DNA from 2 places in the Terribacillus sp. JSM ZJ617 genome. Region 2 is predicted to be linked to the other one. Evidence: a T-box and tRNA genes for the amino acid it is inferred to sense, from the RefSeq annotation. Region 2 holds a T-box; the other holds one or more tRNA genes.
What was found. The T-box of region 2 lies ahead of alaS (alanine--tRNA ligase). A T-box ahead of a tRNA ligase gene usually reads a tRNA of that ligase, here a tRNA-Ala.

Region 1: it has a tRNA-Ala gene. The T-box ahead of alaS (alanine--tRNA ligase) is inferred to sense a tRNA for this amino acid. The anticodon was not compared.

What each region holds. Positions count from the first base shown of each region.
Region 1 covers NZ_JBISEQ010000007.1:120,971-132,832, reverse strand. The annotation lists gene ltaS (lipoteichoic acid synthase) at 1-1,793, shown strand, start outside; gene ACH6C1_RS18210 (AEC family transporter) at 2,025-2,930, shown strand; gene ACH6C1_RS18205 (hypothetical protein) at 2,971-3,120, opposite strand; gene ACH6C1_RS18200 (ABC transporter ATP-binding protein) at 3,164-4,921, opposite strand; gene ACH6C1_RS18195 (hypothetical protein) at 4,903-5,352, opposite strand; gene ACH6C1_RS18190 (exonuclease domain-containing protein) at 5,396-6,283, opposite strand; tRNA gene ACH6C1_RS18185 (tRNA-Ala) at 6,424-6,496, shown strand; gene ACH6C1_RS18180 (arsenic transporter) at 6,907-8,265, shown strand; gene nadD (nicotinate (nicotinamide) nucleotide adenylyltransferase) at 8,599-9,213, opposite strand; gene ACH6C1_RS18170 (nicotinate phosphoribosyltransferase) at 9,215-10,678, opposite strand; gene ACH6C1_RS18165 (cysteine hydrolase family protein) at 10,675-11,235, opposite strand; gene ACH6C1_RS18160 (NUDIX domain-containing protein) at 11,254-11,862, opposite strand, start outside.
Region 2 covers NZ_JBISEQ010000002.1:720,572-732,433, reverse strand. The annotation lists gene recD2 (SF1B family DNA helicase RecD2) at 1-1,113, shown strand, start outside; gene ACH6C1_RS10000 (hypothetical protein) at 1,173-1,373, shown strand; gene ACH6C1_RS09995 (AI-2E family transporter) at 1,339-2,439, shown strand; T-box leader at 2,482-2,694, shown strand; gene alaS (alanine--tRNA ligase) at 2,748-5,384, shown strand; gene ACH6C1_RS09985 (IreB family regulatory phosphoprotein) at 5,452-5,715, shown strand; gene ruvX (Holliday junction resolvase RuvX) at 5,712-6,140, shown strand; gene ACH6C1_RS09975 (DUF1292 domain-containing protein) at 6,154-6,441, shown strand; gene mltG (endolytic transglycosylase MltG) at 6,580-7,707, shown strand; gene ACH6C1_RS09965 (O-methyltransferase) at 7,730-8,368, shown strand; gene udk (uridine kinase) at 8,398-9,030, shown strand; gene greA (transcription elongation factor GreA) at 9,149-9,625, shown strand; gene ACH6C1_RS09950 (hypothetical protein) at 9,671-9,925, opposite strand; gene ACH6C1_RS09945 (YrrS family protein) at 10,145-10,777, shown strand; gene mtnN (5'-methylthioadenosine/S-adenosylhomocysteine nucleosidase) at 10,791-11,483, shown strand; gene ACH6C1_RS09935 (YrhC family protein) at 11,564-11,791, shown strand; gene ACH6C1_RS09930 (hypothetical protein) at 11,820-11,862, opposite strand, start outside.

The DNA.
Region 1 (11,862 bases), on a different contig from region 2:
TAATAAACCCTTTGAGTGCGAGCATCGTATTCCTAGGACTGGCTTTCCTGGCAAAGGGCAGAAGGATGGGAATCTGGCTTTTAGTCATTGATTTCATAATGAGCTTCCTGCTTTACGCCAATGTCCTGTACTATCGCTTCTTTAATGACTTTATTACCTTGCCAACATTAAAGCAAACAGATAATTTAAGTTCCGGAATGGGCGGCAGCATCTTTGGATTGATGGAAGGCTATGATTTCATCTACTTCCTGGATTTCATTTTGCTGATCGTTTTGTATATCTACACAAGAAAGAACTGGAGTATCGAACGCCTTGCTTTCAGGAAGACGGCTATGGTCATCATCTCCGGTGTGGCTCTATTCGCAGTAAACCTTGGGCTGGCTGAAGTCGATCGCCCGCAGCTGCTGCAGCGTACATTCGACCGCACATACTTGGTAAAGTATCTTGGACCGTACAACTATACAATCTATGATGCAGTTCAAAATGCGAAGACTTCCACTCAGCGAGTTATGGCTAGTCCGAGTGACTTATCTGAAGTAACGGAATTCACGAAGGAAAACTATGCTGAACCGAATGAGAAATACTTCGGAAATGCAGAAGGTATGAACGTCATCAAAATTCATCTGGAAAGCTTCCAAAGCTTCCTGATTAATTACAAACTGGATGGCGAAGAGGTTACACCGTTCCTGAATTCACTTGTGAATGATAAGGAAATAACTTACTTTGATAACTTCTTCCACCAAACAGAACAAGGAAAAACCGCAGACGCAGAGCTGTTAATGGATAACTCCCTTTATGGTCTGCCGCAAGGCTCTGCCTTCTCAGTAAAAGGTACGAACACGTATCAAGCAGCGCCAGCTATCCTGAACCAGGAGCAAGGCTATACAAGTGCTGTATTCCACGGTGACGAGAAGACATTCTGGAACCGTGATGAGATTTATAAGCAATTTGGCGTCGATCATTTCTTTGATTCCACTTATTACAACATGGAAAACTCAGTGAACTATGGTCTAAAGGATAAACCATTCTTCGAGGAATCCATGCCGTTGCTTGAATCACTTGATCAGCCATTTTATGCGCATCTGATCACGCTGACGAACCATTATCCGTTCACACTTGATCCAGAAGATGCAACAATCGATAAAGCTACAACGGGAGACGCCACTGTCGATAATTATTTCCAGACAGCGCGCTACCTGGATGAAGCATTGGAACAGTTCTTCAAAGACCTGAAAGAATCCGGTATGTATGATAACTCTGTTATCCTGCTTTACGGAGATCACTATGGTATCTCTACGAACCACAACCGTGCTATGGAAGAGATTACTGGAAAAGAAATGACGGATTATCAAAATGCTCAAATGCAGCGTGTACCGCTTATGATCAAGGCTCCAGGTCTTGAAGGCGGCGTGAACCACACGTATGGCGGTGAGCTTGATGTCCTGCCGACACTTGAACACTTGCTTGGTATCGATTCATCTAAATATATCCAGTTCGGTACAGATCTTCTGTCTGAAGAGCATAACGATGTAGTTGGTTTACGTAATGGCGACTTCATCAGTAAAGATTACACAGTTTTAGGTGACACGTATTACGACACTGCCACCGGTGAAGTAATCGAAGATGAAGCCCAGATTGAAGAAATCAAAAAAGAAAAAGAGGAATTAGCCAAGAAGCTAAGCCTTAACGATAAAATCCTTTATGGTGACCTGCTCCGCTTCTATGATCCGGAAGGCTGGACACCTGTAGATACAAGCGAGTATGATTATAATAATCGTTCAGAGGAAAAATAATTATGGAACACCTGCCTATTATGGCAGGTGTTTTTTTGTTCAAGCCCATTTTACTAATTTCTTTAGACAATGACCTGCAATATCGTTACAATTAAGAATGCTGTATATAATAGAAAATAGGGAATACATCATGTAGCTGTCAGCAGAAGGAGGTACAGCCTTATCGCAAGCTTTATTTATGCTATATCCATTATATTGATCGGACTTATCATCGGAAGGGCTATCCGGATCGTGGCTGGAAAATATCGCCTGCCGGAATGGTTCTCCCTCAATTATTTTATGAATGCATTGATTCGTGTTGTCCTGCTTGTACTGAATCCAATTATTCTTATTAGTGCCTTTTGGTCAGCTGACTTGACCAATGCCAGGCTCATCTACTTACCAATTTTCGGCATCGCAACAATCTTTCTCGGCGCAATTCTCGCTCTGCTGTTTTCCAAATGGCAGAAGCTGCCGAAAGACCAGATTGGATCCATGTTCGTTTCTGGCGCATTCCTGAACCTTGGAAGCTTCGGACTACTCTTCTGTGTGCTCTTCATTGGGGAGCAAGCAGTCGCGTACGCTGCAATGTTCCGCCTGCTTGAGGAATTCACGTACTATACGATCATTTATCCAATCGCAAAATCATACGGAACGATAGAAGATAATGCTTCGGGATCACGTGTGATGCGGATCATAAAAGACCCATTCATTATGATCACCTTCTGTTCTATCGTCATTGGCGCTGTACTGAACTTATCGCCAATAGACAGATTCGAATGGCTGGGCGCAAGCAATTCAACACTGGTTGCACTGGCATCCATCCTGCTTCTGATCCCAATCGGATTCAGCATGCGAATTGCTTCTGTGAAAAAGTATTGGAAGCTTAGTATCTGGCTGATTCCAATCAAGTTCCTTGCTGTGCCGCTTGTCATTACTGGCAGTGCTTATTTGCTTGGTCTTGGCAGCTTGTATGACGGTATATTATTACAGGTGCTTCTCATTATGTCCGCCATGCCGCCGGCAGTTGCTTCTCTCGTACCGCCGCGGCTGTACAATCTCGACATGGAATTGGCCAACTCCAATTGGATTGTTGCGACATCCTCGTTAATTGTTGTCTTGCCGATCTTGTTCGTCCTCGTCAATTGGATGAATTAAAAAAAAAGCTTCTGCCTCATAAAATGAGGCAGAAGCTTTTTTAGTCTTCCTTTACGGAAATATATTCGTTTTCCGTTTGGCCTGGTCCACTGACGTTGTTCTTGAACTGGCTCAATCGGCCGTTCCGTTTTTCGCCATGATTCTTGTTTTCCTTGAATTGATGATCATTATTGGGCTTTTTCTTTGGCATGATAGAACCCCCTTTTCGCCTAGTATGCGGAGAAGGACTCTATTTATTCCATTTTACCCGCAAGCAGCTGCTGCTGGGATGCGAATTCCCGGTATAGATCATGACGTTCGAACAACTCCTCGTGCGTCCCGATACCAGTAATTCGTCCTTTTTCAATAAATACAATCTGATCAGCATCCACAATTGTTGATAGCCGGTGTGCTATCACGAAGGTAGTTCGATTCTGCATCAAATTCTGCAGTGCTTGCTGAACGTAAATCTCTGAACTGCTATCAAGACTTGAGGTTGCTTCATCCAGCATGAGGATTTGTGGATCACGTAAAAGCGCTCTTGCGATAGCAATACGCTGCCGCTGTCCTCCTGATAGCTTCACTCCTCGTTCGCCAACCTTCGTCTCATATCTATCAGGCAATTCTTCTATGAACTGTTTCGCATACGCCATTTCAGATACACGTTCCAGTTCTTCCTGTGATATTTCCCTTTCCAAGCCATAGCAGATATTATCACGAATCGTGCCGGATAATAGAGCCGTTTCCTGTGCCACGTAGCCAATTTGGCGGCGCCAGTCATGCAATTTAAAGTCTTGGATAGGTGTCTTACCCAGTTGGATTGTACCGCTAGTCGGCTCGTAATACCGTTCAAGCAAACCGAATAGAGTCGATTTTCCGCCACCACTCGGGCCGGCAATGGCGGTTACCTTCCCAGCAGGCGCTGTAAAACTGAGATCATGCAGTACTTGTTCTGCTTGATAAGCAAAACTAAGATTGTTTATATGCAAATCCCCGTCCACGCGATGTATCGGTACTCCTTTATCGCTATCCTCTGTATCTTCTCCAAGTACATCATAGATACGCTCTGTTGCTCCCATCGCCTTCTGAAGATGGGTAAAGAACATGGACAGCTGCGTCATCGGCATGATGATCTGGAACAGATACAGGATGAAAGCTACCATGTCGCCTGCGGATAATGCTCCTGATGCAACACGCACACCACCGTACCCGATAATAGTCACAAGCAAAAGCATCATGATAAAGAGCATGAGCGGCGACAACAGCGCTTGAATTTTAGCTTCCTTCAAGCCATACGTAAATAAAGTTCGGATACCTTTGTTACCTCGTTCCAGCTCTACATGTTCTGCATTCGAGGCTTTGACAAGCTTCATTTCCGGCAATACCTGGTTCAAAACTGCAGTGAACTTCGCTGTCTCCTCCTGCATTATTTTCGATACCCGGTACATCCTGCGCCCAAGTATCATGATGATTCCGATTGCAATCGGAACTGCTAGCAGCATGACAATCGTCATCTTCCAGTCAAGTACAAGCAGAATGATAATCGATCCGACGATGGAGATAATACCTGTAACGAAGCTGGTCAGATGATCCGTAATCAGCTCTTTTACAACCGCTGTGTCATTCGTCACTCGGCTGAGCGTCTCTCCTGTTTCATTATCATGATGAAATCTGATTGGCAGATGCAAAAGCTTATCCCACAATCGTTCGCGCAGTTTAGCGACAACATGGTGGCCGATTTTCGCCAGCAAGTAGATGGATAAGCCACTAGCTAAAGCTTGCAGGACAAAAGCGATGACTAAAATAGCAATTTGGGTACCAGTAATGGATTGCCCAGAGAAGCCATCCACTAGATTCTTCGTGAACAATGGTACCGTGAAGCCGACTCCTGTCGTCAATAAACTCATCACCAATGCAACAATGACCATCATCTTAGGTGGTTTAGTACCTTTAACCAGCGCCAGAAATAATCGCCAATCAAATTTTTTCGTTTCTATTCGATTCTGCTCCATTTTGTTCCCCCAAGTTCTATTAATTGTTCATCTTCTGCAAAGAGCATTGCATAACCTTCATGAGCATTGGTCACTACATATTCTTCTCCCTTCTTCAAAAAGGATAAATCCTCCGGAAGTGCGGGCTGCTGCCAAGAGAAAAGACTATTCGCTGACTTTAAGATTACCTGCTTGGATCCCGTACAAATACGATAATAATAATTCGGTACAGATATATTGGCATCAAAAAGGTTAGCTCTTGTACCATTATCAAGGACAGTTTCCTGCAAATACGGCTCCAAATCTTGCAGCAGCCTATGCAGCGTGGGCTTTTGCCCCATCATCTTTTTAGGAAGCACGGCGAAAGTGACAGTGTCACAAACATCTAATAATCGCTCCAGCAACTGTCTATACGCCTCTTTAGTCAAATCGGTTTCCTTTAATTCATACATCGTGTGCCCTCCAAAAAAAAGAAGTTCTCCTACCGAGAACTTCTTACACCAATGTCAGGAATTTTTCTTCAGAGATGATACGCAGCGGCCGTCCGTTCTCAATCATCCGTTCCGCTTGGACTAGCTTACTCGTTTTCTTGCCAGCAGCAAATTTCTCATAGTCTCTTGCGCCAACAACGAGATAGCGGGTAGACGTGTCCATTTTATCTGTGTGCACGCCGCCTACATTGACAAGTCTTTGGATTGCTTCCTTCCGCTTCAAACTCTTCATTGTCCCCGTAAACATCACCTGTTTTCGGTAGAACGGGTGTGCAGGATCAAATTGATCTGTCTGTGGCTTGATATCACCGTATCTGGATTTGCTTCCCGTGGAACTTGTATCATGGATGCTTTTTCGACTAACCTTTAATGCTTTTGTCAGTTCTTCTATACTCTGTACTCCGGAATCCGCCATCGCATGCAGGAAAATATTCGCTGCAACTCGTGCATCCTCCATGGCATTATGATGCTCGAACATGATCTCCTTGCTGGCAGCTAACGTATTCAGCCGATGGTTGTCCATATCCGGCCACACCTTCTTGCCGATGATTCGCGTACACAAATAATCAAAATCCGGCATTTCCAATCCGTAACGTGCCACCGCTTTACGAATAACACCCATATCAAAACTCGCATTATGCGCGATTACGACATTGCCGGCCAGATAACTGCTTAACTTCGGCCAGATTTCCTTGAACGTCGGCGCATCTTCCACATCCCGTGGAAGAATCCCATGCACCTGGATATTCTGTTCTTCAAAATCCATCAATGGATTGATCAATGTATACCACTCGTCAATCACACCTGACTCATCCGCTACAGCAACACCTACCGAACAAGCACTTGACCAATAACGATTCGCCGTCTCGAAATCTATACTTACAAACCGCACTGCATCGTCCTCCAAATCGACTTTTGTTAAGTAGATTATATCACAGCAGCCGAAAGAGTCCGATCATCGTGCTTGTAAAAAATAGTTGCCAGTAACTGAGAGAAACGCTATAATATTTTTGTGACGTATAAACTACATACGGGGCATTAGCTCAGCTGGGAGAGCGCTTCGCTGGCAGCGAAGAGGTCAGCGGTTCGAGCCCGCTATGCTCCATCTTACAAAAACCCTTATTTTTAAGGGTTTTTTCTTGTTTTAAAGGTAATAAATCATGCATTGGATCAACTGCACAATACCTCGGACCGGATTAGCTTCTTTCTACTTTCATGCTTTACTATACCTATCATTTATCACATCTCTAGTAATAGAACCTACTCTTTCCTGCCCTTTTCCCTTTGCAATTTCATAGTTCCTTTAGAGAAAACACCTGTAAAGCCACTTGAGACAATATCTCCTATTCCTCTTTCTAGACATTTCACTCTAGTAGACAAACATACATTTCGACAATTTAGGTATAAAAATCTAGTCCTTCTATTTGCATTTGAATATACATGTAAAAAACAGGTCGGGGGAGGTTCAAACTTCCGATTAAAAAATAAAAGGGAAGGAAAAAGGAGTTGTGCAAGATGACATTAGAAATAGGAATCACGGTATTCACATTCCTAGTTACTATGCTGGTCATCCTCTGGAGGCCACGTGGGCTTAATGAAGCTATCCCGGCAGCAGTAGGTGCCGCGATAATTTTATTGACAGGAGTTGTTTCAGGGCCTGATGCGGCAGATATAGTGGATAAGATTGGGGGAGCCGCAATTACGATCATGGCCACAATCGTCATGGCGGTCATATTAGAGAGTTTCGGTTTCTTTCACTGGGTCGCTGCAAAGCTAGCTAATTTGGCTCGGGGTTCGGGGTATCGGTTATATTGGTACATTCAGCTTTTATGCTTTTTAATGACACTCTTGTTCAATAACGACGGAAGTATCTTAATTACAACACCAATCCTAATTTTACTTCTCAGGAATCTCCGCTTACCGACACACCAGCAAATTCCATATTTATTGAGTGGTGCCCTTATCGCTACAGCCTCCAGTGCACCGATTGGAGTAAGTAACCTCGTCAATTTGATTGCCTTGGAAATAATTGATATGTCACTTTATATGCACACAGCTATGATGTTTGTTCCGGCGACATTAGGATTACTGTTTATGTCTTGGCTAATGTTCATGGTCGTGAAGAAAAAATTACCTGTATCATTACCTGAATCTGTAAAGGACATCGAAGAACACTTCTTTACGCAACACTTTAAACCGATACAAGGCAGGAAGGTATTTACTGACACTAAACAAAAACGAACAAAATTCATGCTTATACTATTGTTGTTTGTATTCTTAATACGCTGTCTGCTGTTTGTCGCTTCTTATCTGTCCATCCCTATTTCAATCGTAGCAGTCCTCGGCTCTCTTGCGTTGCTGGCATGGCGCTGGTATTACTTACGTACAAATCCGATCGACATCATCAAAAAAACACCGTGGCATATACTCGTTTTCGCCTTTTCCATGTATGTCACCATTTACGGCCTGCATAACATCGGACTAACAGAAGTGCTTGTTAGATATAGTGAACCGATTATCAGCCAAGGATTGATGTATGCAAGCTTTGCAATGGGAGGACTTGTTTCGATTCTGTCTAACATCTTCAATAATCACCCAGCCTTGATGATCGGAACATTCACAATGACTGAAATGGGACTTGATCCAATCACTTTAAAAACGATTTATCTAGCGAGTATCATCGGCAGCGACATCGGATCACTATTGTTGCCAATCGGGACACTTGCTTCACTGATCTGGTTATATATCTTGAAACAACATGATATTACATTAAAGTGGATGGACTACCTCAAAGTATCGGTTATTGTCATCCCTATATCCACCATAGTTGCTTTGTTCTTACTCTATTACTGGATCAAGATAGTTTTTTCCTAGCGGCAGGGGTTTAATGAAATATACCCTCCAATTTAATTATGAGATAAGGGATTCAACCAATCAAATTCATTCTCTATAATTCCTTATCTTGTACTAATAGGTAAATACTTAGGTTCATTTTTACTGTATGCAATGGGAAGGAAAAATGAGCTAATTAAAACACCTAAGTGCACGAACTGTCACTTCTGCGATACATCTATTACTCTCATTTAAACACCCTGTATTTACTGTTATTAAATAGTCCCAGCCCACACACTAAGCAGACACTTTCTTAAGGAGGTGTCTTTTTACAATAAAAGACCCCCCTCGGATTTGTAAGGGGGCTGTACTATATTAGTTGTATATCTGATGCTCCTTGATATACTGATAACAGCTTTCTGGCAGCAAATAACGTGGCTCTCCTCCAACAGCAAACTCGTCGCGGATATATGTGGAGCTGATCTCCATCGCCAGTCCTTTATCAATCAAATGGAAAGTTTGTCCGTCATCATGATTTCGCAGCAGCGGAGAATGGCTGATTACCTTCAGCATATCAATATCGTTACGTGCCATGACTATAAATCGGTTATCGCGAACAAGCGCTTCACTGTTCCCCCATTTTCCAGCGCCGATATCCTCTAGCAGGTCAGCTCCCATAATGAAGTAGACCTCATCATCGGGATAGACTTCTTTAAAATGCGTTAGTGTCTGCTCGGTATAAACATTCCAAGCTTCCTGCTTCATCTCATAATCATCTGCAATATAGCAGTCATTATCTTTTATCGCCATCTGCACCATCTGCCAGCGATGTTCGTCTGTCGTATGAAGCTGTTTGTCTTTTCGCTTACTGGAGCATGGCAGGAAAATGACCTTATCCAGCTTACAACGGTGAGCGACCGTACTGGCCGTCCATAAATGGACATTTGTAACAGGATCGAACGATGAGCCATAAATTCCGATTTTCCCCATGCTACTTCTCCTCCAGCTGTGATTTGATGCGCTCGATCAATTCCATTTTATTCTCCCAGCAAGCTGTGCTTAAATCGACAGGATAAGCTTCTGGATTATGAGTCCGCTTATATTCATCCCATAAGAATGTGAGGCTGTGTGTGACATAGTTCCGTGTTTCCTCTAAAGCTGGCAGTTTGTACACGAGTTCTCCCTTTTGAAAAACAGGCTGCTGAAGCTCCTTCGCTTCAAAATCCGTTACAAATTTACTAATGTACGGATAGGTTGGATGGAACATTTTGAGTCGTGGTTCTTCCTCCGGATTTTCATGGGCAAGCGCAATATAATCCCCTTCTGATTTTTGGTTTGCTCGATTGATAATCCGATAGACCCGTTTAAGACCAGGGGTAGAAACCTTTTCAGGATTGGCGCTGATTTTGATTGTATCGGCCATATTTCCATTGTCATCTTCTATGGAAACTATCTTATACACCGCTCCTAATGCTGGCTGATCAAAAGCAGTAATAAGCTTCGTCCCGATACCCCAGTTGTCGATTTTGGCTCCCTGTGCCTTCAGAGCACCAATAGTCTCCTCATCCAAATCATTGGATGCGGTAATTTTCGTTTCCGTAAAGCCTGCTTCATCAAGCATTTCCCGTGCCCGCTTTGATAAGTAGGCTAAATCGCCGCTGTCCAGACGAATAGCATTAAAACGGATCTTGTCACCCATTTCTTTAGCGACTCTAATCGCATTTGGCACACCGGACTTTAACGTATCGTACGTATCCACAAGAAACGTGCAATCCACATGCGTTTCGGCATATTTACGGAATGCTTCATACTCATCACGATAAGCTTGCACAAGTGCATGCGCGTGGGTTCCAGCAACCGGTATACCGAACTTTTTGCCTGCCCGCACATTGGACGTTGCATGAAAGCCGCCGATAAATGCCGCTCTCGTCCCCCAAATAGCCGCATCCATCTCCTGGGCCCGCCTGGAGCCGAATTCCATCGCTGTATCTCCCTCATCCAATACATGCATGATACGGGCAGCTTTTGTAGCGATGAGTGTCTGGTAGTTCACGATATTCAGCAGTGCTGTTTCGATCAGCTGTGCTTGAGCAAGCGGAGCTTCTACCCGGATGATCGGCTCGGTACCGAAGACAAGCTCTCCTTCCTTCATGCTGTACAAATCCCCAGTAAAGCGCAGGTCGCGCAAGTAGGCGATGAACTCCTTCTCATATCCCAGCTCCTGCTCAAGATACTCCAGATCTGAATTCGAGAAACGGAATTCTTTCAAATAATCGATGACTCGCTCCAAGCCAGCGAAAACAGCAAATCCATTACCGAAGGGCTGTTTACGGAAAAACAGCTCGAATACTGCTTTGCGATTATGCTTTCCATCCTTCCAATACGTCTGTGCCATATTGATTTGATAAAGGTCTGTGTGCAATGCCGTGCTATCATCCTGATAATGTGTCATCATTCCGCTCCTCCTTTTGTAATCTCTGCTCCTAACGCGCTTTTAAAGTGATGCAGGGCGTATGTATGCCCCTCTTGGTTGAAACTAGCAACAGCATCTGCGTGAACAACGATTTTGAAGCCATAATTATATGCATCGACCAGTGTATGGAACACACAAATATCTGTTGCTACACCAACAGCATGAATCTCCTTGATACCACGTTCATTTAGCCGCTGCAGCAAATCGGTCCCTGCAAAAGCACTGTATCTTGTTTTATCCATATAATAAACATTCAATTCATGCTTGGCAGATTCATATGCATCCGACAGCTTGCCATAAAGTGCACGTCCCTCTGTCCCATCTATATTGTGCGGTGGATACAGCTTGGTTTCTGGATGATAGGCATCCTTCTCCTCATGCTTATCAATTGCAAAAACAACATAGTCACCGTTCCTAATGAATTCAGAGGTAATCGCCGTAAGTCTTTCCTCTATCTTTCGTCCTGGCACCCCGCAAGTCAGTGCCCCATCTTCTGCTACAAAGTCATTCGTATAATCGATATTTATCAATGCTTTCATCTTTCATCCTCCTCTGGATTAATGACGAGCTGTATAAATCGATTGCTTCAATTCCGCATCAATGAACCGATAAAGCTGAGTTGGCAGCTTGGATGTTCGCTGTGTCTTCTGTCCTTCAACTGCTTCGATGAAAGGCAATGTTTTAATTTTACGTGCAAAAGCTTGCTCATTTTGAATTGCTTTATCATCCGTTATCGTCAGCAAGACTGCCTGCAGTTCCGAGTAAGTGAACAGCTCTGGCAAGAATTGCTTTGCTACTGTAGTTTGCAGTAAATCTCGTGTTATATGAGTAATAGCATGACGGATTATACTGGCGTGATCAAATGCTAAAAGATGCTGCTCCAGATCTTGTACAGGGAACAGTTCCACTTCTGCGGCATCATCATTCGCTTTTCTCTCAAATAATCTGTATTCCGGGACAATAGCATAATGCGCATTCGAGATGATCCACCCGCGCGGATCACGTCCTGGGTCATCGTATACACCAAAGTGTTTCAAATGTATTCCTGCTATTCCCGTCTCCTCTTCCAATTCCCGGCTGGCTGCCTCAATGGCTGTTTCTTCCGGTGTAACGAAACCTCCGGGCAATGCCCACTTCCCTGCTTCGATATTCGGATTTCCTTCCGT
Region 2 (11,862 bases):
AAGCGGATGCATGAGTCAACGAATATTCCGGCCAGCACGATCCACCGGTTGTTGGGTTGGGACGGTAACGACTCATTCGAGCGGGATGAAGATAATCCGCTAGCTGGAAGGCTGCTGATCGTCGATGAATTTTCCATGGTCGATATTTGGCTGGCAAACAGATTGTTCAAAGCTATTCCGGATGATATGCAAGTACTGCTTGTCGGAGATGAAGATCAGTTGCCTTCAGTTGGTCCTGGGCAGGTACTGTCGGATTTACTTCGTTCAGAGGCTGTACCGCGTGTGATGCTGAAAGATGTGTATCGACAGAAAGAAGGCTCCAAAATCATCACGATTGCCCATGCTATCAAGAACGGGACATTATCACAAGAACAACTGGAAAAGGACAAGGATTTCAACTTCATTCCTTGCCGGGAGCATCAAGTGGTAGATGTCATCACTCAGATTGTTGGCCGTGCCGTCGAAAAAGGCTGGGATATGCGTGATGTCCAGCTGCTGGCTCCGATGTATCGTTCGCAGGCAGGTATTCATGAATTGAATAAGCAGCTGCAGCAGCTGGTCAATCCCAAGGACAAGCAGAAGCGGGAGATGGCAGCAAAAGACGTTATTTTCCGAAAGGGTGACAAGGTCATCCAGCTTGTCAATGATCCGGAAGAAGGTGTCTTCAATGGAGACATTGGAGAAGTTGTCGCTTTGTTCCGCGAAGAAGAAAATGTCGAGCAGAAGGAGCAGCTTGTCGTTGCATTCGAGGAGAAGGAAGTCGTCTACGAAAGCAAGGATTTATCGAATTTGATGCATGCGTATTGTATCTCGATCCATAAATCCCAGGGCAGTGAATTTCCAATCGTTATTTTGCCTGTCGTGCCAGGATATCGCAGAATGCTCCGCAAAAATCTGTTGTACACGGGGATTACGAGGGCACAGCGTTCTTTGATTCTAGTTGGGGAAAAACAGGCATTTCTGCAAGGAATTCAAACAGAAGATACGAACCAGCGCTATACTTCCCTCGTGGAACATCTGGGTGGCTTCCACGAAGCAGGGGATGACATCGATCGGATGCTGCGTGAGGCAGAAGCAGAGCAGGAAGATATCTCTCCATACGATTTCATGTAGTATATACAAGGAAATAATTGGACATTCTAACATGTAAAAAGGATTTGGAGTGATCCAACATGTTGAAATGTCCGAATTGCAGCAGCAAAGATATCGGAAAGATAGGACCGGAACAATATTATTGCTGGGGCTGTTTTATTGAATTGTCGTATAAAGATGAGATGCTCTCCCTGCATCAAGTAGAGGAAGATGGCTCGTTGAGTTCCCTTGATGATTTGTTCACAGATGAAGAACGGAAATGCGACGGCGCATCATTCTAGTAATATGAAAGAGGCATCCCGTCTTTATCGTGTTCTTCTTTGGATGGTGACGATAGTCGTCGCCTTGCTGCTTTGTTTTCTGCTGATCAAGCTATACCCATTTTATCGTTCATTTCTCCTATTTTTAGGCGGACTATTCCTGCCTTTCATCATTGCAGGTTTGATTGCTTATTTGCTTCATCCGATCATCGATTTTCTTGCATCGTGGCGACTGCCGCGCTGGCTGTCCATTTTGGTTATATATACGCTGTTTTTTGGTCTTACTGGATTCCTGCTGTACAAAGGCTTCCCGGTATTGATCAGCCAGGTAAAGGAATTCAGTCATAATTTGCCGGCATTGACACAGCGCTATGATCATTATGTGCAATTCATGTATGAACGGACAGCGTTCCTGCCGGAAACTGTGCATGATCAAATGGACGCTGTTTTACGCGGCTTGGAACAGCGTGCAGAAGTATTTCTAAAAGATCTCTTGCATATATGGAATAAGCTGCCGCAAGTAGTCATTTTTCTTGTCGTTACACCAGTCATCGTTTTTTATATGCTGAAAGATACGGATAAAATTGGCAATGCTGGTCTCTCGCTGCTGCCGCGCCGTTACCGCAGCAGAGTTAAAAGCTTAGTGCTGCGTATAGATAATAATCTAGGCTACTATATTCGCGGAGTCCTGCTTGTGAGCTGCATTGTCAGTCTTTTGACTTGGACTGCATTCACGCTGATCAAACTGCCATATTCCTTGGTGCTCGCTTTATTGGTAGGAGCAACGAACATCATCCCATACTTCGGTCCGATCATTGGGGCAGTTCCTGCTATACTCGTCGGCATAACTATCAGTCCGAAAACGGCTCTCCTTGCTGGAATAATGGTTTTTATCATTCAATTGATAGAAGGGAACCTGCTTTCTCCCTTCATCGTCGGAAAAAGCATCCATATCCATCCGCTTCTGATCATTTTTGCTTTACTAGTAGGCGGGGAGCTTGGGGGTATAATCGGTATGATCGCTGCTGTTCCTTGTCTGACGATAATCAAAGCCTGCTTGGATACAGCAAAGGAGACGGATGTTTGACAAAATCCGCTTTTTTATCTATACTAACGCTTAGATTTATAGCGAAAAGCGATGAAGGTACAAGTACATGACGTCCTTTTATTAAGAGAGGAGATTCCTTGGCTGGAAGAATCTCCATAAAAGTGTGATGGAAAGCTATACCGGAGCTCTGAGTTAATCCTTATCGGCTGCGCACCGTTATCCGCGTCTAAAGGTGATAGACCATTTTCCGGTCTATAATCAGGGTGGTACCGCGATCATACTCTCGTCCCTGCATATGGCAGGATCGGGAGTTTTTTGTGTGTTTACATAATAAAGGAGGCATTTTTATGGAAAGATTAACGTCTGCTGAAGTAAGACAGAAATTCCTCGATTTCTTCAAGGAGAAAGGACATAGTGTCGAGCCGAGTGCTTCACTTGTGCCGATAGAAGATCCTTCGTTGCTATGGATCAACAGTGGCGTAGCAACACTGAAGAAATATTTTGATGGCCGAGTTGTGCCAGAGAATCCGCGTATCGTGAATGCCCAGAAAAGCATCCGTACAAATGATATTGAGAATGTAGGCTTTACTGCCCGCCATCATACGTTTTTCGAAATGCTTGGAAACTTCTCGATCGGAGACTATTTCAAGAAGGAAGCAATCCTTTGGGCATGGGAGTTCCTAACAGATAAAAAGTGGATTGGTTTTGATCCGGAACGTCTATCTGTAACGGTTCACCCGGAAGATGAAGAAGCGTATCAAATGTGGCGAGATCTTGTTAAATTGCCGGAAGAGCGTATCATCCGTACAGAAGAAAACTTCTGGGATATCGGAGAAGGCCCGAGTGGTCCGAACTCTGAGATTTTCTATGATCGCGGAGAAGAATACGGCAACGATTCATCTGACCCAGAGCTTTATCCAGGCGGTGAAAATGAGCGCTATCTGGAAATCTGGAACCTTGTATTCAGTCAATTCAATCATAATCCGGATCACACATACACACCGCTTCCGAAACAGAACATCGATACAGGGATGGGTCTGGAGCGTATGGTTTGTGTCATTCAGGATACGAAGACGAACTTCGAAACAGATCTTTTCATGCCAATCATCGAGAAGACAGCGACGTTTGCGACAAAAGCGTATGGTGAGACAGCAGCAGACGATACGGCATTTAAAGTTATTGCCGATCATATCCGGACTGTATCCTTCGCTATCAGTGATGGCGCGCTTCCTTCCAACGAAGGTCGCGGCTATGTACTACGCCGTCTGATCCGTCGCGCAGTACGCTATGCGAAGAACATCGGTATTGAAAAGCCGTTCATGAAACAGCTAGTACCGGTCGTTGGTGATATCATGGATGCCTTCTACCCGCAAATACTCGAAAAACGTGAATTTATCGAGACAGTCATTCAGACAGAAGAAGAGCGTTTCCATGAAACGCTTGCGGATGGTCTGACTATCCTGAACCGGATCGTAGCAGAAGAAAAGGAGAAAGGCAGCAATGTCTTCCCTGGAACCGAAGTATTCCGTCTCTATGATACGTATGGCTTCCCGAAAGAGCTGACAGAGGAATATGTCAGTGAAGAAGGCTTCACAATCGATGAAGCAGGTTTCGAAGAAGAAATGAAGCAGCAGCGTGAACGTGCGCGTGATGCACGCCAGAAAGTGAACAGCATGCACGTGCAGGATAGCGTTTTGCAGGAAGTGGAAGCAGAAAGCACCTATGTCGGTTATGATCGTACAGAAACAGATACAGCTATCCTTGCGATTGTAAAAGATAAGCAGCTTGCTGATGTAGCGGTTGAGGGAGACGAAATTTTCTTCATCCTGGAAGAAACGCCATTCTACGCAGAAAGCGGCGGACAAGTAGCCGATGAGGGCTGGGTGACGACCGAGACAGCGACAGTATTCGTACAAGCAGTCAAGAAAGCGCCAAAAGGACAAAATCTGCATCAAGCAGTAGTAAAGCAAGGACAGATTCAAGTGAAGGAAATCGTCCATGCAAAGGTTGATACAAGCAGACGTCAGCACGTAGTAAAGAACCATACTGCTACGCATCTATTGCATCAGGCTCTAAAGGATGTATTAGGTACACATGTCAACCAGGCAGGATCTTTAGTTGCGCCTGATCGTCTTCGATTCGACTTCTCTCATTTCAATGCGGTCACAAAAGAAGAATTGGAAAAGATAGAGGAAATCGTCAACGGAAAAATCTGGGATGAACTTGCTGTCAGCACGTCTTATCAAAGCTTAAGCGATGCGAAAGAGATGGGCGCGATGGCGCTGTTCGGTGAGAAATACGGTGATGTTGTACGTGTCGTTCAAATCGGTGATTACAGCCTGGAGCTATGTGGCGGTGTACATGTTCGAAACACGTCCCAAATCGGCCTATTCAAGATTGTTTCCGAAAGCGGTATTGGTGCTGGCACGCGCCGAATCGAAGCAGTCACTTCAAAAGAAGCTTACAGGTTCACACAGCAGCAGCAGCAGATTCTTTCACAAGCTGCAGCAGAACTAAAAACATCAAACGAACAAGTACCTTCCCGAATTGAAGCGTTATTTGCGGATCTTAAGGAAGTTCAGCGTGAGCGCGACAGCCTGCGCAGCAAACTGTCCCAGCTCGAAGCTGGCAACATCTTGGATAAAGTAAAAGAAGTAAAAGGTGTTAAAGTGCTTGCAGAACAAGTGGATGTAGCAGATATGAACCAGCTGCGCGGTATGGTCGATGATCTGAAACAAAAGCTTGATAGCGGTGTTATCCTTCTGGCAGCAACAGCTGAAGGCAAGGTACAGCTGGCCGCTGGTGTATCCAAGGACTTGATCGGACGCGGTCTGCATGCAGGCAACCTGATTAAAGAAACTGCCAAACGCTGCGGCGGCGGCGGTGGCGGCCGTCCGGATATGGCGCAGGCTGGCGGTAAGAATCCGGAGCAGGTTCCTGATGCACTTGCATATGCGGCAGTTTATGTCGAAGAGCAGCTTTGATTTTCCAAATCCGACAGAAAAGTATATACTGAAAAAAAGACTGGCAATTTAAGCGAGGTGGCTTCACTTGAGTTCGATGGATAAAACGATGAAATTCAACTTTCCGGAAGAACCGATGGACGAGAATGTCCGGGAAGTACTAATGTCCGTATACGAAGCATTGCGGGAAAAAGGATACAATCCGATTAATCAGATTGTCGGCTATCTGCTGTCTGGGGACCCAGCTTATATTCCCCGGCATAAAGATGCCAGAAACCTGATCCGCCGCATGGAGCGGGATGAGATTGTGGAGCAACTGGTAAAATTTTATCTGGAACAGAATAAATCATGACTGACATACTAAAGACGATGGGATTGGATGTCGGATCCAAGACGATCGGTGTGGCAATCAGCGATGGACTTGGCTGGACGGCCCAGGGTCTGACTACAATCCATTGGAATGAAGCAGATTTTGAAACAGCAAGGAATGAATTGGAGCAGATCATTCAGCAGCATGATGTACAGAGAGCTGTCATTGGCTTGCCGAAGAATATGAATGGTACAATCGGTCCCAGGGGAGAGGCTTCACAAGTCTTCTCCCAATGGATCAATGAGGAATTCAAGATCGAAACAGTGCTTTGGGACGAGCGTCTGACGACGATGGCAGCTGAACGAGTACTGCTTGAAGCCGACCTCAGCCGTAAGAAACGCAAGAAAGTAATCGATAAGATGGCAGCAGTCATGATTCTGCAGGGCTTTCTGGATTCGAAACAATAAGGAGTGTAGCCATATGGCATTGGAAGAAAAAGAACGTATCATCATCCCGGACGAAAACGGGGAAGAACATTTATTCGAAGTCTTGTTCAATTTTGACGTGGATGAAACAGGACACTCATATATTGCGGTCGTACCGGCTGAACAAGCTGATGCGGACGATGAAGTCGAAGTGTTCGCTTTCCGCTATGAAGAAAAAGGCGATGACAAGGATCTGACATTATTCCAGATCGATACTGAGGAAGAATGGGAAATGGTCGAAGAAATGCTGAATACACTTACTGATGAGGAAGACGGCATCTAATTTGTAATAGGCAGTCCTCTCTTTCCGATAAGGCAGAGAGGATTTTTTCTTGCAGCTTTATCCGCATAAATTGTCGGACGGGTGGAGACCCGCTTGACGTTTGTTGTATAATAAGGCGGATAAAGGAGGAAAGATAGCTTGACTGCCTCGAATGATGATCTTTTTCAACAGAATCGGGACAGAAGAATGGAGGAAGCAAGCGTCGTGCGGAAAATAGTTTTAATGATCATATCCGTAATAATCGTACTTCTATTGATTGGTGCACTCGGAACCTTTATCTACGTGAATGCCAGTATGAAAGCTGTCGATTCAGACAATGATACAACACAGGTTGTCGAAGTTCCTATGGGAGCTACTGCTAGCTCAATCGGTAAATCCCTGGAGGAGCAAGGTCTGATTAAAAATGCTTTCATCTTCAGGCTGTATGTGAAGTTTTCTGGTGAAGCCAACTTCCGCGCGGGGAACTATGAGCTTTCCCCTTCCATGTCCATGCAGCAGGTCGTCGATGAATTGAACGATCCAGAGGCGGGGAATACCCCCTCTGCATCTGCTGCTGTTCCGGAAGGATCCGATATCGAGGAGATCAGCGTTATCCTGTCTGGGTCATTAGGAATAGACCAGCAGGCTTTCCTGGATAAGATGAAAGATGAAGCTTATATCAAACAGCTCATTAGTGAATATCCGGATTTTCTGACGGAGGATATCTTGAATAAAGATATACGTTATCCGCTTGAAGGATACTTATTTGCGGCTACTTATAACTTTACATCCTCAGATGACATCACTGTAGATAAGGTGGTTCATATGATGCTGGATAAGTCTCAGCAGATTATTTCACCATATTTGGATGGATTCAAACAAAAGAAATTGAGCGTGCATGAAGCGTTGACATTCGCTTCGCTTGTCGAGAACGAAGCAAGGAATGAAGATGAGCGGAAAAAGATTGCCGGAATCTTTTATAACCGTCTGGCAGACGATATGAGGCTGCAGACGGATCCTACTGTGCTGTATGCATTAGGAGAGCATAAATCCCGCGTGTATTACAAGGATTTGGAAGTGGATTCACCTTACAATACATATCAAATAAAAGGGCTTCCTGTCGGCCCGATAAGCAACTTCTCAGAGAATGCGCTCGAAGCCGTCGTCCAGCCGGAAGAATCCGATTATTTGTATTTCCTCGCCGGAGACGATGGAGAAATTTATTATGCACGGACATTCGATGAACATGAAGAATTGATTGAGAAGCATATGCACTTGGATGAGTAAGCAGGTAAAGTGAGGAATTAATATGTTACAAGCAATAATGGGTTACTTGGAAGAGCATGTGGAGGCTTCACCTGAATGGGCTAAGAAATTGGAGGAGCTTGCTGCAGAAGACCGTGTACCGATAATGGAGCCGCTTGGGATACAATTTTTGATGCAGCTGATTCGGCTTCATCAGCCAGACAAAATATTGGAAATCGGGACAGCAATCGGCTATTCAGCTCTAATGATGCGTCACGCGAAACCAGATGTCAGCATCGTGACCGTCGAACGTGATGACGTACGTTACGACCAGGCCGTCACCCATATCCAAGCGCAAGGCGCTCAGGATGAAATTTTGATCCTTAAAGGCGATGCATTCGATTTGGAAGAGACAATCAAAGCGCATGCGCCGTACGATTTTGTCTTCATCGATGCAGCCAAAGGGCAATATCAACGTTTCTTCGAAGCTTATAGCGAGATGCTCAGTGAGCGAGGTGTCATTGTCAGTGACAATGTTCTATTCAAAGGGTATGTGGCAGACGATAGTGAAGCTACACCACGCAAAGCTAATATCGCAAAGAAGATCCGAAAATATAACGACTGGTTATTCGAGCATGAAGCGTTCCACACGACGATCCTGCCGGTAGGCGATGGAGTAGCTGTCAGTGTGAAGAAGAAATGAACGAGGCAGTAGGAAGAGGAGTAGGAGCAATGGCAAAGAAACCTATCATTATCGGTGTTGCAGGAGGATCTGGATCAGGGAAGACGTCTGTTACAAGATCCATCTACAAACGGTTTACAGATAAGACAATTCTAGTGATCGAGCAGGACTCGTATTACAAGGATCAATCTCATCTTCCGTTCGAAAAACGTCTCAATACGAACTATGATCATCCATTCGCCTTCGATAATGAACTGCTAATGCAGCATTTACAGGCACTTGGTGAGCAGCAGGCGATAGAGAAGCCGATCTATGATTACAAGATCCATACACGTTCTGAAGAGACAATACCAGTTGAACCGAAGGACGTTATCATTCTGGAAGGAATACTGATCCTCGAGGACGAGCGACTGCGTGATATGATGGATATAAAGGTGTTCGTTGATACAGATGCAGATCTCCGGATCATCCGCCGTTTGCTGCGTGATATTAAGGAACGCGGACGGACAATTGATTCTGTTATCGAGCAGTATGTGAATGTAGTACGTCCGATGCATTTGCAATTCATCGAACCAACAAAGCGGTATGCAGATATTATCATTCCAGAAGGCGGAGAAAACCACGTAGCCATCGATTTGATGTCTGCGAAGATCGAAACGATTCTCTCCGGCCGCACTACATGACTCGTACAGATAAGTATTGAATTTTCGGCAGGAATCTGCCATAGTATGGAATATGCATGAAAACGCTATAGAAGTAAGCAAAGGGAAAGAATCTTTTAGAGCTCAAGGGGTGGTTGAATTGGCTACAGAAAAACAATATTACATGACAAATGAAGGTTTGGCGAAGCTTGAGGAGGAGTTGGAGTATCTAAAAACAACTCGTCGTCAAGAGGTTGTCGAGCGTATTAAAATCGCGCGCGGCTTCGGTGACTTGTCCGAGAACTCCGAATATGATGCGGCAAAAGACGAGCAAGCATTCGTCGAATCCAAAATCGCTACAACAGAAAACATGATCCGCAATGCAGTGATAATCGAAAGTGATACAGATAATCCTGATATGGTTGGAATGGGTAAAACCGTTACCTTCATTGAACTGCCTGACGGGGAAGAGGAAAGCTATACTATCGTCGGAAGTGCAGAAGCAGATCCGTTCGAAGGTAAAATCTCAAACGATTCTCCGATTGCAAAAAGCCTGATTGGCCATGAAGTCGGTGAAGAATTAAGTGTCTCCACACCAGGTGGCGACATCCAAGTCAAAATTACTAAAGTAGAATAGACATAAAACAAAAGCTGCTTCCGAATGATATGGAAGCAGCTTTTGTTATTGAGCCAGATGAATTGACTCTGCAGATGATTTCTCGAACGGGAAAAAGGGTATAAGCTTTTGCAGGATAAAACTTTCTTTGTCGAGTGCCAGCAGAAATGAAAAAACAACTTGTTCTTTCACACTAGTGAAAGACAAACAGCATTCTTCCGGTAAGAAGATTGAGAAGGTCTCGGCTTCCTTGTCGTAGCCGACATACTCGAACGATTCGTGCCCCCAAAGGTTCGTATCCATTCTTGTCACTTTCATCACGTTTATCTTCCTCCTCTTCCACAGGAATCATGATGACTGATCAAAGTAGTCCTACCTGCTTTTCTAATTTATATAGTTAGATATATATGCACAGAATCCTTCCGGTATGTCAAAATTAGAGATGCTTCAACAAAATCATCAAAAGAAAATGAGCTTATAATATGACTTTGGCTTCGCCTCAGTTCATAGTATAATAGAGACCAATGAGGAGGGATGAGCATGGCGGATGATAATCAGGATTTTTCCAGATTGAATAATAGAAACAGACGCAGAAAACCTAGGAAGTGGCTTAGTGTTGTCCTGGCAATTGCTGGTGTCGCCCTAGTCGTCGTGCTGCTCGTAGCAGTTTTAAATGATAAACCGGCAATGGAAAATCAAACAGCTGACGAACAGAATCAAAAATCCATCGCAGAACAACTCCAAGGCAATAATGATTCTAGCAATGGCGAAGATACAGAGCAAGCTGATGAAGAGAAGCAGGATGACGACGAGAAAGAAAAGGAAGACAAAAAAGAAGCTGAACCTTCAGATGATAATGTGAAGGAAGCGTATTCGAAGGACTGGGAGCCGGTAGGCACCGAGCAGTCCGGGACTCATACGACAACCTTTGAAAAAGGCACGCAGGACTGGAATGAAATGATGCAGGCCGTTGGAGGAGCAGTTGGACTGGATCCAGCCTCGATGACAGCTTGGTGGGTAGAGAACAATGGCAATGGCGGTAATGATGTCATTGCAACAGTCTCTGCAACTGATTCAGAAGAGACATTCCGTGTATTTGCAAGCTGGGTGGATGGAAAAGGCTGGCAGGCAACAAAAGTGGAAGTACTGAAAGAAAACGATAGGAAGAGTTAAAGGAGCAGGCAGAATGACAATCGGGATCATTGGAGCAATGGATGAAGAAGTAGCATTACTGAAAGAAACAATGGCAAACAAAAAAGAGGTCATTGCAGCAGGGTATGAAATCACGGAAGGCACACTATCTGACAAACCAGTTGTCCTGCTTAAATCGGGAATCGGAAAAGTGAATGCAGCACTCGCTGCATCTATGCTGATTGAACGATATGCACCGGAAGCAATCATCAACACTGGTTCAGCGGGCGGATTTGCTTCGAATCTGGAAGTAGGGGATATTGTCATCTCTGATTCGGTCGTTCACCATGACGTGGACGTAACAGCATTCGACTATGTTTATGGTCAAGTACCGCAAATGCCGCCAGCTTTCCAGGCAGATCAGGAGCTGGTTCAGCTAGCCAAGAGTGTTATCGATCAATTCCCTGATACGAACGCTGAAATCGGCCTTATTGCGACCGGCGATAGTTTTATGTCTGATCCAGAACGTGTAGCATTTGTCCGGGACAAGTTCCCAGCTATGCTGGCAGCGGAGATGGAGGCTGCTGCAGTGGCTCAGGTTTCGTATCACTACGAAACACCTTTTGTCATTGTACGGGCGTTGTCTGATATTGCAGGCAAGGAATCGTCTGTATCATTTGATGCTTTCCTTGACCAAGCTGCTCGCAATGCAGCGACATTGATCATGAAAATGGTTGAACGATACTAACACTTATGACAGCAATTACCAGGTAATTGCTGTCTTTTTTTGTGTTACAATGTTGCTAGATTGGAAGAGGAGGCGACAAGATGAATAAAAGACAACAGCAGTTGATTGACAAGATTGCAGATTATCGTCGTTTTGCATTGGCGCTTCTGATTCTTGGCAGTTATTTATACATTGGTTCGGTTATCAATGTTTATTTGGCACCTACAGACAAAGCAGATATCCTATTTGCTATGACTGGCGGATGCGTCATTACAAGCATACTGATCTGGTTTGCAATAGAAAGATGGAAAAAACAATTAGAAAGCTAAAAACTCCGGTATAAAACCGGAGTTTTTTTTAATCCCATATATTCTCCCAAGCATAAGCTCCTCCTACAAAA